Regions from separate parts of the Oceanobacillus sp. CF4.6 genome, predicted to be linked through region 1. Evidence: riboswitches for the same ligand, from Rfam matches in the RefSeq annotation. Region 1 holds a riboswitch; each other region holds the start of a gene.

Evidence for each region. Region 1 has a riboswitch for thiamine pyrophosphate ahead of ACHABU_RS06120 (YkoF family thiamine/hydroxymethylpyrimidine-binding protein). Riboswitches for the same ligand answer to the same signal wherever they lie in the genome.
Region 2: linked by a shared signal. The riboswitch ahead of ACHABU_RS06835 (thiamine phosphate synthase) and the one ahead of ACHABU_RS06120 (YkoF family thiamine/hydroxymethylpyrimidine-binding protein) in region 1 are both predicted to bind thiamine pyrophosphate.
Region 3: linked by a shared signal. The riboswitch ahead of thiT (energy-coupled thiamine transporter ThiT) and the one ahead of ACHABU_RS06120 (YkoF family thiamine/hydroxymethylpyrimidine-binding protein) in region 1 are both predicted to bind thiamine pyrophosphate.
Region 4: linked by a shared signal. The riboswitch ahead of thiW (energy coupling factor transporter S component ThiW) and the one ahead of ACHABU_RS06120 (YkoF family thiamine/hydroxymethylpyrimidine-binding protein) in region 1 are both predicted to bind thiamine pyrophosphate.

Annotation. Positions count from the first base shown of each region.
Region 1 covers NZ_JBIMEX010000002.1:502,034-505,937, forward strand. Annotated here, with positions in the region: gene ACHABU_RS06115 (S8 family serine peptidase) at 1-1,170, opposite strand, end outside; TPP riboswitch at 1,481-1,588, shown strand; gene ACHABU_RS06120 (YkoF family thiamine/hydroxymethylpyrimidine-binding protein) at 1,692-2,306, shown strand; gene ACHABU_RS06125 (ECF transporter S component) at 2,299-2,877, shown strand; gene ACHABU_RS06130 (ABC transporter ATP-binding protein) at 2,874-3,904, shown strand, end outside.
Region 2 covers NZ_JBIMEX010000002.1:659,076-662,979, forward strand. Annotated here, with positions in the region: gene ACHABU_RS06830 (YkvI family membrane protein) at 574-1,641, shown strand; TPP riboswitch at 1,896-2,006, shown strand; gene ACHABU_RS06835 (thiamine phosphate synthase) at 2,106-2,759, shown strand; gene thiO (glycine oxidase ThiO) at 2,743-3,867, shown strand; gene thiS (sulfur carrier protein ThiS) at 3,864-3,904, shown strand, end outside.
Region 3 covers NZ_JBIMEX010000005.1:71,391-75,294, forward strand. Annotated here, with positions in the region: gene ACHABU_RS09755 (general stress protein) at 1-148, shown strand, start outside; gene thiT (energy-coupled thiamine transporter ThiT) at 1,158-1,727, opposite strand; TPP riboswitch at 1,822-1,923, opposite strand; gene ACHABU_RS09765 (YceI family protein) at 2,223-2,759, shown strand; gene ACHABU_RS09770 (thiol-disulfide oxidoreductase DCC family protein) at 2,850-3,212, shown strand; gene ACHABU_RS09775 (VanW family protein) at 3,193-3,904, opposite strand, start outside.
Region 4 covers NZ_JBIMEX010000009.1:140,066-143,969, forward strand. Annotated here, with positions in the region: gene ACHABU_RS14480 (5'-nucleotidase C-terminal domain-containing protein) at 1-213, opposite strand, end outside; gene ACHABU_RS14485 (DUF4870 domain-containing protein) at 466-789, opposite strand; tRNA gene ACHABU_RS14490 (tRNA-Ala) at 933-1,005, shown strand; gene ACHABU_RS14495 (hypothetical protein) at 1,168-1,482, opposite strand; TPP riboswitch at 1,684-1,798, shown strand; gene thiW (energy coupling factor transporter S component ThiW) at 1,983-2,471, shown strand; gene thiD (bifunctional hydroxymethylpyrimidine kinase/phosphomethylpyrimidine kinase) at 2,584-3,390, shown strand; gene thiE (thiamine phosphate synthase) at 3,415-3,904, shown strand, end outside.

The DNA.
Region 1 (3,904 bases):
CAGTTGTAGATTGGTAACTTCCCCTGGAGCAATTTGATCATCGGGGTTATACGTAATAAAGCCATGTCCATAGATGGAATCTCTTCCGGAATCTCCTAAATCCTGTACATGCTTCACTAGTTCTGCGCGAATTTCATAATTCGTCATTTCAGGGTATTTCTGTTTTAGAATTGCGAGCATTCCTGTCACATGTGGAGATGCCTGTGATGTTCCGCTGCTTGTCCCATACGAATCATATAAATAAGTGCTAATAATATTGATTCCAGGTGCTGAGAATTCCACCTCTGCGCCCGTGGAAGAAAATCCAGTGATATTCAAGCGACCGTCTACAGCAGATACGCCGATTACACTTTCATATTTTGCCGGGTGGGCGACACTATTTCCGTCATTTCCACTTGCACCAACAATTAAAATTCCTGCATCATAGGCTTCTTGTAACATGTTCTCCAATGACTCGCTGCTTTCATCAGTACCTAACGAAAGATTTATAATGTCCATGTTATTGTTTATGGACCATTCAATTGCTTCCAGTAAATCGGTTAGTGTTCCTTCCCCATTACTATCCAATGCTTTAACCGCATAAAGATTAGCTTCTGGCGCAACACCAACTACACCAATATCATTTTTCTTTGCGCCGATAATACCAGCGATATGCATCCCGTGCCCATTATCATCCAGCCATTCTCCTGTATCATCGACGGTTGAATGGCCACCCGAAATAAGTAAATCCTCATGCGGGGAAATCCCTGTATCAATGATTGCAATATTAACATTTTTGCCGGTAAAGCCCTCTTCCCATGCAAATGCTGCACCGGTTGTTAAAATATTCCAATGTTCCGTTTCTTCTAAAATATCCGTTTCCGTAACTTCTGTAATCGTTTGGATTTTATTTGATAATTCGAATGCTGTATTTTTCTCTATGTATGAGATATTAGAATTTCCATAGAGTCCCGTTAAATCACGGCTATTCATCGTTACAGCAACTGCAGATATATTCGTAAATTCATAGTCTATTTCACTGCTTGTTTCTATAATTAATTGTTTTCCAGCTTCATTTTCATACCCGATGATTGCCTCAACCTCACTACTTGCAAAGGCGTTTAATGGAATAAATAAAACGAAGAAAATCACAAATAAAAGGAACCTACTACATAACTTTGGTTTAGACAATTCTTTTAATCTCCCTCTCTATCTATCTTCTCTCTAAATTTTATCAGTTATGTCGATTTTTGTCTGCATTATTTTTGGAAAAAGATACAAATTGGTGCCTGTCACTCCCCGGTTTTTGTCATAATATGTCGAAGTAATAATAAAGAACTACTCGCTTCAGCTATCAAAATATTATTCGACAGAAATCGGGGAGTGACAGGCACTGTTCGGTCTACTTCAGCTTCTAAATATTTCGAGTTTCTTATTTACGTTTCTCACCTTTACAACATTCCTATAACGTGTTACGTTTGTATTTAGAAAATTGCATAACTGTTAGCGCTAGGGGAGCTGTTTTAAACGGCTGAGAAGAACTGTTTTGTTCTGACCCTTTGCACCCGAACTAGATAATACTAGCGTGGGGAAGTGCGGTCGACCGTGTATATCAATATTTTTTATGATGATAAATACAATAAGACTGCATTCCCTAAAGTGGGATGCAGTTTTTTTAATGGAAAAAATGATAAAACAGGAGGAATTTAGCTATGACTAATCAAAATCAGGCATGTACAAAGAGCGATATCGCCGGAGCAAGTTTTTCTATTCACCCAATGAGTGATGCATTCATTGCGATTATTAAGGGAGCACTCAAAGAGGTTGACACGTCAAAGGTACATCTGCAAACGGATGACGTCACAACAACTGTAAGAGGAAAACTTGTACACGTATTCGATGTCACAAAAGCGGTTTTTCTTCATGCAGCAAAAACGGGTGAGCACGTGGCATTTCAGGCAACTTACTCCCTCGGATGCCCCGGAGACTCGCAAGGTGAGGCATACATGGCCGAGGATGAAACACCTCTAAATTCCAATCTTGTAAAAGATATCAAACAATCGGTTGCATCTAAATTTTCACTTTACCCCCTTGGCGGCGGTGATTATATGGATGTCATCTATGCGCAAATCGATGCAATGAAAAAACATGTGTCCGTATCCCCTGCACATTATTCAACACGTCTGGATGGAGAGGCAGTTGCCATATTCGATGGACTGGAGCAAGTTTTTCAAGCAACTGTGGAAGGTGGGTCGAGTCATACCGTCATGACCGTCTCTATCTCAGCCAATAGTCCATCACACAAAGGAGATGCGAAAAATGGCTAATTGGAGATTTAAGGAAATTGTTGTCATGGCTGCTTTATCTGTCGTTTTTGGGGTTGTTTACTTAGCATTTTTGCCTGTTGGTGCGGTACTCTTTGGATTTTTCGGACCAATTGGCTATGATTTCATCTTTGGTATTTGGTTCATCGTATCCATTATTGTCGCCTATATTATCCGAAAACCCGGTGCGGCATTTCTATCAGAAACCATTGCCGCGATGATCGAAGTATTAATTGGAAACGCTATTGGCCCAATGCTTATTGTAACAGGGATGGTTCAAGGGATTGGCGCGGAAGCAGTGTTTGCTGCAACCCGTTGGAAAAATTATTCAACATGGGTATTAATGGCTGCTGGGGTTGGATCCGCTGTAACTAGCTTTGTCTATGGGTATTTCATGAGTGGGTATGCTGCACTCGCCCCTGGATATGTGACCGCTATGTTGATCATACGTATGATCAGTGGGGCATTAATCGCTGGACTGCTTGGTAAAGCATTGAGTGATGGACTAGCACAAACTGGTGTCCTTTCAAGTTTCGCTTTAGGAAAAGAATATCGAAAGAAGAATGCAGCATGAAACCTTTTGTCGAAGTGCATGATCTCAGCTTACGATTTGAAACGAATCAAAAAGATATTTTATCCAATTTAAATTTTAAATTGGGGCAAGGAGAAAGTGTCTTGTTACTCGGCCCAAGTGGTTGCGGAAAAAGCACGTTAACTTCCTGTTTAAACGGACTTTTCCCACGTGAATTGGATGGGGAGATGCATGGTAATATTTTTATCGATGGGAAAAAAACGTCTGATTACAAGCCTGGTGAACTAAGCAAGCAAGTTGGCGTCGTGTTCCAGGATCCGGAAACACAGTTCTGTATGCTAACTGTAGAAGATGAAGTAGCTTTTGGACTCGAAAATATCGGTGTTTCCTATGAAGAAATGGAGGCTAAAATCGATCAATCTCTCGCACTTGTTCATATGCTCGATTTTAAAGAATCTACCATAGCCTCCCTATCCGGCGGGCAAAAGCAAAAGCTTGCGCTATCATGCATCCTTGCACTCGAGCCATCATTGCTTATTTTGGATGAACCAACAGCCAACCTAGATCCAATCGCAACAAAAGACTTAATTCAAACAATCAAAATATTAAAGGAGAAAATCCCATTTGGACTGATCATCATTGAACATAAGCTGGATGGCTGGACAGATTTAGCGGAACGATGCCTTCTATTAAATCGAGACGGAGAAATTTTTTATGATGGCTCTTTACGAAATGCAATCAAAAATAATCGCCTGCAATTGACAGAACAAGGAATCTGGCTGCCGAATGTGACACAATATCTTTTGAAAAACAAACCGGAACTGACGGACCTTCCACTTACTGTCGAAGAATTTTCCGAGCATCCTTCAAGATGGGGGCACATCGAATCGGAAGCTGCAAAACTTGATTTCCCTGGGTCCAATACTCCCATTTTGGAAACTCACGCTATTTTCTGGTCTGCCAATAAAAAGGACATCGTAAAGGACGTTTCACTACCCTTTTACAAGGGGGAGTTTGTCGCCATTGTTGGAGCAAATGGCAGTGGAAAAACTTCCCTCTCCCGGATACT
Region 2 (3,904 bases), 160 kb from region 1:
GTTAATAGTTTTTTCAAACTTGTGGGACAGAAGGACAGGTACATTGCCCCGAAGTATATCTAAAAATAATAGGAATTGGTGGGTCTTCCCTCTATATCCTGCTCAGGAAATAGAATATTATTTCTTTTTCTCCCACATGCAGTCGACAGCCCTCTAATCCCTTTCATCAATACCAGAAACAACCATTGTCATTGTCTCAATCCCTATGATTTCAGTTACTAAAATGGGGATAAATCAATAGAAAACCATATTCAGTCCTTAATGAAAATATCGGGAAACGGTGCCTGCCCCCAATGTTCCCCCTCTTCCCCCCAATGCATTGTCTTCCTCTTTTGGTAAATTGTCTTTAGTTTTATGGTGTATTTACATTGCATTAATTTGGTGAATAGACTAAATAATCTTTTAACTACAACAACCCAGCTACTTACATGACTATTCTGTTATAATAAAACTTTACCACATATAATGTCTAAATTTGCAAATCAAAATGGTCCCCAATTTTATCCAGCAATAAGAAGCGTATTATGGTTTAAGATAATTGGAAGAGAAACAATAAAACAACAGGAGGATACAATGAAGAGAATTTTTCAAATTAGCAGTGCATTTGTAGGCATTATCGTAGGTGCCGGATTCGCCTCTGGTCAGGAAGTTTTGCAATACTTCACTAGTTTCGGGACGATTGGGATTATCGGTGCAATCATTGCTACCGCATTATTTGCTTATATGGGAATGGTGATGACTAGGATTGGTAGTCGCATGCAAGCAACCTCTCATCAAGACGCGATTCATAAAATGAGCGGAAAAGTTCTAGGTACCATCATTGACTATATCATTATCTTCACCTTATTTGGTGTTGGTGTTGTTATGGTTGCTGGGGGCGGGTCTATTTTAAATCAACAATTCGGCCTTCCCATAGTTGTCGGTAATTTGCTCTTGATTACGCTTGTCGTACTCATTGCAATGCTCAATTTAACTAGAGTTGTTCAGGTAATCGGAAGTATTACGCCGTTTTTAATTTTTGCGCTTATTATACTGTTCATCTTCAGCGTAGCAACAATGGACAATACGTTTGCAACACTTGATCCAATCGCAAAGCAGTACGACTCTGCATTGCCAAACTGGATTTTCTCAGCGATAAATTATGTCTCCTTTAACATTGCAGTAGGTTTTTCTATGGCGATTGTAATGGGTGGGGATGAAAAGAATGAGAAAACAGCAGCAATTGGTGGCTTTTTAGGTGGGCTCGCGATTGGTGTTCTAATTATCATCAGTCATATTATGATCTTCTCGAAAGTTGATATTGTCGGCGCTTTTGACATGCCGATGTTAAAACTTGCAGATGATATTTCTCCAATTTTAGGGGTTGTTTATACCTTTATCTTATTTGGAATGATATTCAATACTGCCATAAGTATGTTCTTCTCATTTAGTGCCAGATTTACAGAAATGGGAACAAAGAAATTTAAAATCTTTACAATAATCACCGGTATGGTTGCATTTGCATTAAGCTTTGTCGGCTTTACAACACTTGTTGCATGGTTCTATCCATTAATCGGAAACCTCGGACTCTTGCTTATAATTGTCCTTATCGTGGCTTCCTTTAGGATGGGGAAAATTGTGGAAAAGCAGGAAAAAATATAATTCATATCTAAATACTACATTCACACAAAAGGAGCTTGGATATCTTACCAAGCTCCTTTTCATTCTTATTATGCTTTTGTGAAAGCTGAGTGGGACAGAGGGTACATGAGGTGACCTCTCGTCCCACTATGTCCTCGTGTCCCTTAAAGCTAACCTATCTATACCTCCTCATACAGACATACCTAAGATAATTCGGCTATTGACAATCATTTTAAGAATGTTATAATTTATTCAAATTGTTAATTAAATATTTACCGATTCACTAGAGGTGCCTTTTAAAAGGGCTGAGATCAAAGCGATTGACTTTGGGACTCTTTGAACCTGATACGGTTGATGCCGGCGGAGGGAAGTGAAAGAACGGATATCGTAATCTATTTGTTTATTTATGCGATAAAACCACTTTCCTTTTCATGCGGGAAGTGGTTTTTTTATTTTTTCAAATGATCTTAAAGGAGAAACTTAGGATGAATGATTTCAACAAAAAAGATGATACATACGGAGAACTTCATATTATCTCAACTGGGGAACAATCACCTGAAACGTTTGTATCCATTGCTGAAAAAATAAACGGTTATGTAGGTTTTTTTCATATTCGAGAGAAATCATGGTCCGATATTCAATATATGCAAACAATCGAACTACTTCATTCCAAAGGCATTCCACTTGAAAAAATCATGGTCAATCACCGGATTCATGTAGCCAACGCAATGCAGGTACGAGGTGTTCAATTAACCTATCAAAGCATCGATGTATCCGTAGCAAGAAAGACTTATGAATCCTTGTACATTGGCTGTTCCGTTCATTCCGTGGAAGAAGCTGTTTCCGCACTTCAACACGGTACAGATTACTTGCTATATGGTCATGTCTTTGACAGCCGCTCAAAACCCGGCGTAAAGCCAAAAGGTTTGGATGGCTTGAAACAAGTCGCACAGCATGTATCCATTCCAGTGATTGCAATTGGTGGCATCACCCCTCAAAATACGCCACAGATCATCAATCATGGTGCAAGCGGTATCGCGGTTTTATCAGGAGTGTTATTGTCCAGTGATCCAGTCGCAAAGGCAATATCCTACAAACATGCATTAAGAAAGGGGGGGAAAAATGAAGAAACAGTATGATGTCATTATTGTTGGCGGAGGTGTCATCGGCAGTTCCATTGCATTCCATTTGAGCAAGCGTAATTACCATGTACTCGTTGTAGAAAAAGGGGCACTCGCTCAAAAAGCATCACGTGCTGCTGCAGGCATGTTAGGTGCGCAAAATGAAATAGGAGAAGATAGTCCGCTCCTGTCCTTTGCACGTAAAAGTAGAGCAATGTTTCCTGCCTTAGCGGAAGAGCTTCAATTTTTATCTACTATCAATATCAAACTTATCCAAAGTGGAATTATAAAAGTTGCTCAATCAGAAGAAGAAGCAGCACACTTACGCGAAATCGCAGCCATTCAAGAAAAGTTAGGTGAAAAGGTAGAATGGTTGCCTACTGCGCAAGTGAAAGAAAAGGAACCGGAACTTTCCGAAGCTGTACAAGGTGGATTATATATGCCAAATGATGGGCAAGTGTCGGCCCCACTTTTATCCAAAGCATTGGCCCAATCTGCAGCCGCTTTAGGAGCAGACTTCCTGGAATATACCGAAGTACAGGAATTGGTTCAAGATAATAATCGGATCTCCGGTGTAAGAACAGGAACAGATTTCTTTTCCGCAAATCATGTCATTGTTGCGGGCGGAGCATGGAGCAAACACATCCTTAAGAGAACCGGCATATCACTAGAAACGTATCCCGTAAAAGGCGAATGCTTTTCCGTACATACTCCTGAACGAATGATCACATCCAGTATTTTTTCATCTGGGGGCTATATCGTTCCGAAGTCTGGCGGCAAAGTCATTATTGGCGCTACAGAAAAGCCTCATACGTTTGATGAATCCGTTCAACTGGATGGACTTTATCAGTTAATGACTCAAGCGGTAACCATCCTTCCAGCATTAAAAAATGCCAAATGGGAGAAAGCATGGGCTGGCATTCGCCCGCAAACAGGAGATGGACTGCCCTATCTTGGAGAACATCCACATGTAAAAGGGCTATTCGTCGCAACTGGCCATTACCGAAATGGTATTTTATTATCTCCTGTTACCGGGTTATTAATGGCAGATATGATCGATGGAAAAGCGGTCCATCACCCATTTTCCATTAACAGAACACCATATATCAAGGAGGTAAACCGATGAAATTGCTAGTGAATGGCAATCATTTACAAGTTCCAAG
Region 3 (3,904 bases), on a different contig from region 1:
CAACAGCCAAGGGGACGAATTACGAACAAAACTAGAAGAAATGGGCTTCTCCAAAGCAGAGGCGGAGAATTACGAAGAGGACCTGGACGACGGAAAGATTCTGTTAATGGTTACTAATCATGACAACGTAGAAAACTTTATATTATAATGCCACAGGGATAACCTAATCAACAAGGTTGTCCCTTTCTCATGTATTCAAAAATAAGATACTCAACTTTCGCACCATTAAAATAAGTTCGAACAGTAAACTGGGTTAAACTTAGAATGTTTCTAATAATCCCCTTGCTAAACTTGATTAAAACAAGGCTGTTTTTCGTACTGTTTATAGCCTTTTAATCGTCGCAGAGTTGAGATAAACTGCGAAGTAACTTATCTCGCCGTCCGAGATCGCTCTGGGCGGAAGCTTTCCGCGGGCACGGCCTCAGCCCTGAAGAGAAAACCACTCTTCTGGTCTTCGGACACGTGCTGTTCCCGCAGGAGTCACCGCCCGCCGCTCACCCGGACTGGTGAAGCTGTTTGATGAGATTTTTATAGCAATCACTAATGCAGTTAATAGTTTGTAAACGTCTAATCAGCTCTGGGAAATACACGGAGACTTCTGCGGGAGGAAAGGCATAGGTGAGACTCTGAAATGCGTCAGCATGAAGAGGCTCAACAGCCGCCCGCGAAAAGCGCAGTGTATTTCCCAGAGCGGTCGCCGAAGTTTCTGCATACCGATAGAAACCACCAGCAGTTACTTCGTAGTTTATATAAAATCGGACGATAAAAGAGGGAAATTAACGAAAAAATCCTTGAGTATAGATGTATCCAGACTGCTCAGCGCAAACAGTTAATCCAAACCAAAGTCAACTTAAACAGTGTAGCTCCAGTCCTCCTAATTCTATCAAGGCTTATTTATCCATTTCATTCTGCGAAAGTTGAATAAGATAGAAAACAAGAATTGGAAGACTATTTCTTTTCTTTCCTATTCACACAGTCATTACATATTAACTTCCCATTTTCTTGAATACCATTAAAAAAACCACTTTCACAATATATATTTTTCTTACATGATGTACACTTCCCTATTAATTCACGTATACGATCAGCCTCCAATAAATATAAGGTAACCTCATTGATTATGAGGTTACCTTATTGTGAGCGAATATACAATACTTCTAAGCTACGTTCAATAACGTTCTAGGTTGTTTATGGAACAAGAAGAACACAATAACCGTACATAAAATAAAGGATGGAACCATGTAAGAACCATTATAAATTAATGAATATAACCATGCAGGTTGCCCCTCAATTGCGGAGCCAAAGAACACGAGCCCTGCTACATAGTGAGCAATAAATCGTAATGTAGACCCTAATAATACCCCAAGCGTGATATAAGTAAGATATTTCTTTGTTTCACCTGACTTTACTGCCTGTTGAATTCGATTGGCAAAAATACCGGCAAAGCCTATGACTGTAAAGGCTAACGCGTAATCAATAAATCCTTGTAATGGTGTTAAAACATATGCTGTTCCGGTTGCAACCTGTAATACTCCCCACAAAAACCCAGAAAGCAGACCACCTTTTAACCCCCAGCGAAATGCAACTATAAATACGGGAATCATCGCAAAGGAAATCGATCCACCCTGAGCCCATATTTTAAATGATAATGGTAAAATATCCAAAAGTAATGCCAACGCAGTAAAAATTGATACTTCAACTAAGAATAAAATTCGTTTTGACCTCAACTGTATTACCTCCCTTTTTAAATTTCCACGCAAAAAAAGCAATGCCGAGGGGAAGCTTCCTGATGGGGGAATCCGCTCACATTGCTTTTTAATCCATCAAAAAAACCACCAATCCCTACGCTAGTACTAACTAACAGGTTCAAAGGGTCTGAACAAAATGTTCACTCTCAGCCAAATGGCTCCCCCTGTAGGCTTTTATTCTATATGCTTCATTTGTTATGTGTATTGTACCTTATTATAAAGAAAATAACAATCTCTTATAACCCAAAAAACTTTTGGTTCAGCATTTTATTCCTTGCATCTCGGAATGGAAAATTTATGTTTCAATTCGAAGAGTAAGGGAACATTAAAGTAGTCCTACCTTTTATTAAATTAAATTTAAACTTAATTCATTTATTTTTAATTAAAAACACTTGACTTTAAACACGTATCAATTTATACTAGGTAACAGAAAGTAACTACCGGGTTACAGAAAATTATTTGGAGGGATTTATAATGACAAAAACAGTTTGGACAGTTGACCAAGTACACAGTGAAGTCGGTTTCTCAGTAAAACACATGATGATTTCAAAAGCTAAAGGCACATTCGATTCATTTGATGCTGTAATTGAAGCAGACGTAGAAGATCTAACAGATTCTAAAGTAGAATTAACTGTAGATATAGCAAGTGTGAATACACGTAATGAAGATCGCGATAATCATTTACGCTCAGGAGATTTCTTTGATGCAGAAAACTACCCTAAAATGACTTTCGTCGCTACAGATATCAAGAAAAAATCATCTCATGACTATGAAGTAATTGGTGATTTAACGATTAAAGAAACTACGAAGCCTGTTACACTTGATGTTACATTTGAAGGTCAAAGTAAAGATCCGATGGGCGGAGCTACTGTAGCTGGTTTCAGTGGCAATACATCCATTAACCGTAAAGATTTCGGCCTTACTTGGAACGCAGCAGTTGAAACTGGTGGCGTACTTGTTGGTGAAGATGTTAAAATCAATTTTGAGCTTGAGCTTCATAAACAAGCGTAATAACCGACCATATCAAAAAGCTGTATTTCCTTTGTGAAATACAGCTTTTTGTATAGAATTGACTTAAATTATTAGTGGAGGTATATGAATATGATTGTCTATTATGATAGTTACTGCAAAATTTGTACAAATTCTTCAACCATTTGGAAAAGACTCGATTGGCGAAATAAGCTTACATTCGATTCATTTCGGAATATGAAAGATTATCCACTTGAAATGGAAAAGAGTCTTCATGTTAAATATAATAATCGATGGTACAAAGGTTATTCAGCAATTATTCAAATAGCAAAAGTGCTCCCACTCTTATGGATTCTCGTTCCATTCATGTATATTTTCAAGTTCATAGGACTCGGAGACACTATTTATAAACTGGTTGCTAATAATAGAAAACTTGTCCCTGTTAATCAGTGTGCAGACGGAGAATCGTGTCAAATCAATCCTCACTCCCGTTAAAGTACTCCACAGTATCTGAGGAGTGTACTGTAACATTCATTTGGCCATTCTCTGATTTGGCACGAATTAAAATCGGCTCGTTATACAGGTTCTTAAAAACAAAATCAGGCCCCCACCAGCTTACGGTTGCGTCTCTTCCTGGTGGAACATAGGGAACTTGTCTGCTATGGGCATATCTTTCCACTATTTGAACTCCTTTTAGATCTACTGCATTATAAAGCGTAGAAGAAACCTGACAAATACCACCACCAATATCCTCGGACAGTTCTCCCTTTACAATGACCGGCGCTTGTTTATATCCTCTTTCTGTTGTTCTTTCACCTACTACACCATTAAAGGAAAATGTCTCCCCTGGAAATACAACCGTGTTATTAATAGCTTCTGCAGCTAAAGCTATATTGTGAGACCTTTCTGAATTGCTTTGTTTATAGAAGGTGACATATCTCCCAAGCTCTTTCATACTAATTTCTCTTAAGAGTCCCTGATCTACTTTTGGATAAACAGAGGTTTTCGGAACTTTTAGCTTTCCTTTGTTATCACTATAATATAATTCTCTGAATAAACGATTGAATTCTCTCCTATCTAAAGTAACTCCCAATTTTTCCTTTATTATTGTACCGTCTTTATTAAATTGCGCATCCTGTGCTTCTTGATAGATGACTTCATCCAGGCTGTCCATTAAATTTATTAGT
Region 4 (3,904 bases), on a different contig from region 1:
TGATAAATCCACCTCACTTCCCGTACCATTATAAATTTCTATCGCCTTGTTATGAGAACTACCTTCAATATACTCCGAAATAAATAAATCCTCTGCTGTCGCTTCATTACTTTCAGCAGCTGCAGACATAGAAAATACAGGTGTGAAATTCATGAATGTCAGCGCTAAAATAAGAAACATACTAACGGTCTTTTTAAAAGCTATACGCTTCATTGATACCCTCCGTTTTTTTAGAATATTTGTTCCAGATGCGAGATTTTAAGACAAAATCCGCACTAGTCCTTCTTAAATATTGCATAAAAGTAAGAGGGTTACTATGAAATATTTGTAAACTTTTGTAAATATATTGTAAATTCAGACCATTAGTACTATGTATTTTTAAAAAGGGTTCATAAGTCCTTCGTTCTATTTTCTGGATATAGTTCCAAAGAGTAAAAACAAAATAAGAGAACCAGAAATGTCCTCTTATTTAATGAAGTGAATAATAAAAGGGAATCTATATCGTTCCCCCTGATACGACTTGACCGCTGCAATAATTGTCAAAATAATTGCCATAATGCCTAATATAATGAGTATAACAATCCCCACTAATAAAATAATTAATAGTGTACCAATTGCTCCAAAGATAAAATAGGAAACCAAAAAATTAAAATATTCCTTTCCATGATAATCAACGAATTCGGACTCATCCCTCTTTAGTAACCAAATAAGTAATGGGCCTAAGATAGGAAAAGGAAAGCTAAGTACATAAATCAGCATAGAAAACAGACGCTCATCATTGGTTGGCAAAATAACCCTCCTTGTTTTTATTTTTTATAATAACAAATAAATTTATTGCTTTGTATAGTATATCTTATATTATCTAAAGCCATTACTCTAAAATTTTTCTTGAAAAATTGATAAAAAGTGGCTATAATCATAATTATGAATCTGGGGCATTAGCTCAGCTGGGAGAGTGCTTGCATGGCATGCAAGAGGTCAGGGGTTCGAGCCCCCTATGCTCCATCCTAAAATTAATAAGGTTAGATGGGACTTGTAAAAACATCCTATCTAACCTTTTTAAGTATAATAAAAACATTTTTACTGAGAAGTTATGACTGCGTGGCAGAAACTTGATTAAGAAATGGGGCTGAACACACGAATTGAAGAATAACCTAGTGGTCGCTTTTATTTTACCTTTTTGATAATATTTGCATGTGTGTCTAGTTGGTTCTGTGTATGTTTAAAGTTACTTCGTGTTTCAACAGTAAAATCATCTAGTTTTAATTCGAAGCGATTTTGATTTTTTTCCATCCGGGCTTGATTGATTGCCAATTGCTCCAGGCTTACCGTAAATTGCTCTTGATTTTTTCCCATTTGATCCTGACTCTTTTCCATGCGAACCTGATTCTTTGCCATCTGCTTTTGATTCAAGACTAAGTCTTCCTGCCCTTTTTGAAGCTTTCCTAATTCAGCAATAATCTGATCAAACTTTGCTTCCATTTCAACATATACCTCCTTTCTTTCTACATATTATACCAGAAAATATTTCAAATTGTAGACTATATTTATTCACTTTTATATTCTATTTCGTATCATTCGCCTTCCGTTCCACCTGGCAAAGTTGTACCAGGTTATCAAGTTAATACTGACAAAAGTTAAAAAATTTGGTAAGGTTACAGTTGTACACACAATTATATAGCATGAAACTACTAGGGGTGCCCAAATGAAATGTGGGCTGAGAGGAAAGCATTCACTTTCCGACTCTTATGGACCTGATCTGGTTAATACTAGCGGAGGGAAGTAGTCGGACGTTTATTATATCGTCTATTCTATTTTCAGCCTACCAAGCCAGGTCCATAAAGGATCTGGCTTTTTTGTTGACAGTTAAGAAAGTATAAACTACTTTCTTACTGCATAAGTGCAACGAAGGCTGTCACCCAAAAGCTTGGTGACGCCTTCGTTTTCTAATCGTATTTTATGAAAAATGTAGGGGGAATAATATGAATCGAACGCTTTTGTTAACAACAATGGCAGTTTTTGTAGCAATTGGAACGATAGGTGCTCAGTTATTGTGGTTTCCAACAGGGATCGCACGCGCATATCCTGTTCAGCATGCAGTCAATGTCATGGCAGCTATCATGCTTGGACCAGGTCCTGCAGTTGCCATCGCATTTATGATTGGCTTACTTCGGAACATGCTTGGTTTAGGTACTTTATTGGCCTTTCCTGGAGGCATGGTTGGAGCATTTCTAGCTGGTTATATTTATAAAAAAGGTGGTAAAAAGGGATGGGCAGTAATTGGAGAAACGATCGGTTCAGGAGTAATCGGATCTCTTTTCGCGGTACCATTTGCCCGCATTCTAATGGGTACCTCCGTTGGTGCATTTGCCTTTTTACCGGGATTTCTTGTCAGCAGCATTACCGGTGCTTTCATTGGCTGGTTTATCGTATCAAGAGTTAAAACCAAAAATTTAGCACGTATTAATTAGGAGGCTATATGATGACATTTACTGACGTATTAAGAAAAGCTGCTTCAAATGCAGAACTAAACAGAATCAAAGCATGTGACGAGTGGCCATCAAAAAGGGCGGTGTCATATCGATGAAACAAATACCTTGTGTCCTTACCATTGCTGGGACAGATCCTAGTGGTGGAGCAGGAATTCATGCTGACTTAAAAACTTTCCAGGAATTAAAAAGCTATGGTATGTCTGTTATAACATCCGTAGTTGCCCAGAATACTACTGGTGTCCAGGACATCCATCATGTGCCACTTAATATGATCAAACAGCAACTGGATTCTGTTATTTCGGATATGCCTGTTCATGCATTAAAGACTGGAATGATTGCCAATATAGATATGATGAAACTCGTGGTTAGTAAGATTTCAAAGTTAAATGCTCCATATGTTATGGACCCTGTTATGGTTGCAACAAGTGGAGACCCATTAATTGAAGAAAATGCGCGTGACTTTCTAAGAAAAGAGCTTTTGCCATTAGCTACTTTAGTAACACCGAATATCCCGGAAGCTGAATATCTGACCGGTGAAAGTATTGAAACGGTTGATGATATGAAACAAGCTGCAGAGCATATTGTTGAGAAATTTGGTGCCGGAGCTGCACTGGTGAAAGGTGGCCACATGAAAGGTGAAGCAATTGATTTCCTATACGATGGTTCAAGCCTTCATACCTTTTCTGCTAAACGAATCAATACTAAAAATACACACGGTACAGGTTGTACCTATTCTGCAGCTATTACAGCCTATTTGAGTCAAGGTTTACCATTAAATGAAGCCGTTAAAAAAGCGAAACATTTCGTTACGGAAGCAATTCAATATTCCTTTCCACTTGGATCTGGAAGCGGCCCAACAAACCACTGGGCAACACGATGTGAATCTTCACTCGATTAAAGTTTTCTAAAAGGGAGATAATGAATGAAACATCATATAAAACAAAACTTGCGTAAATATTTTATTATGGGCAGCCAAAACTGTACCATTGATCCTACAGAAATTTTAGAATCAGCAGCAGAAGCTGGAATTACAGCATTTCAATTTCGCGAAAAGGGACCCAAATCACTTACTGGCCATGCAAAGTTAGAATTAGGCAAGCAATTAAGAGATATATGCCGAAGACACCATATTCCGTTTATCGTTAATGATGATATTGATTTGGTAACCCCTCTAGATGCAGACGGGATTCATGTTGGACAAGACGATCAATCAGTAGAAGAATTACGTAAAATGTTTCCAACTAAGATAATTGGGCTTTCTGTATCAAATCCCTACGAAGTTGAAAAGAGTCCTCTACAGTTGGTTGACTACATCGGTGCAGGCCCAATTTATGCTACTAGCACAAAAACGGATGCTAAAACACCTGTTGGAGCAGAATGGATAACAACATTAAGAAAGCAATTTCCAGACC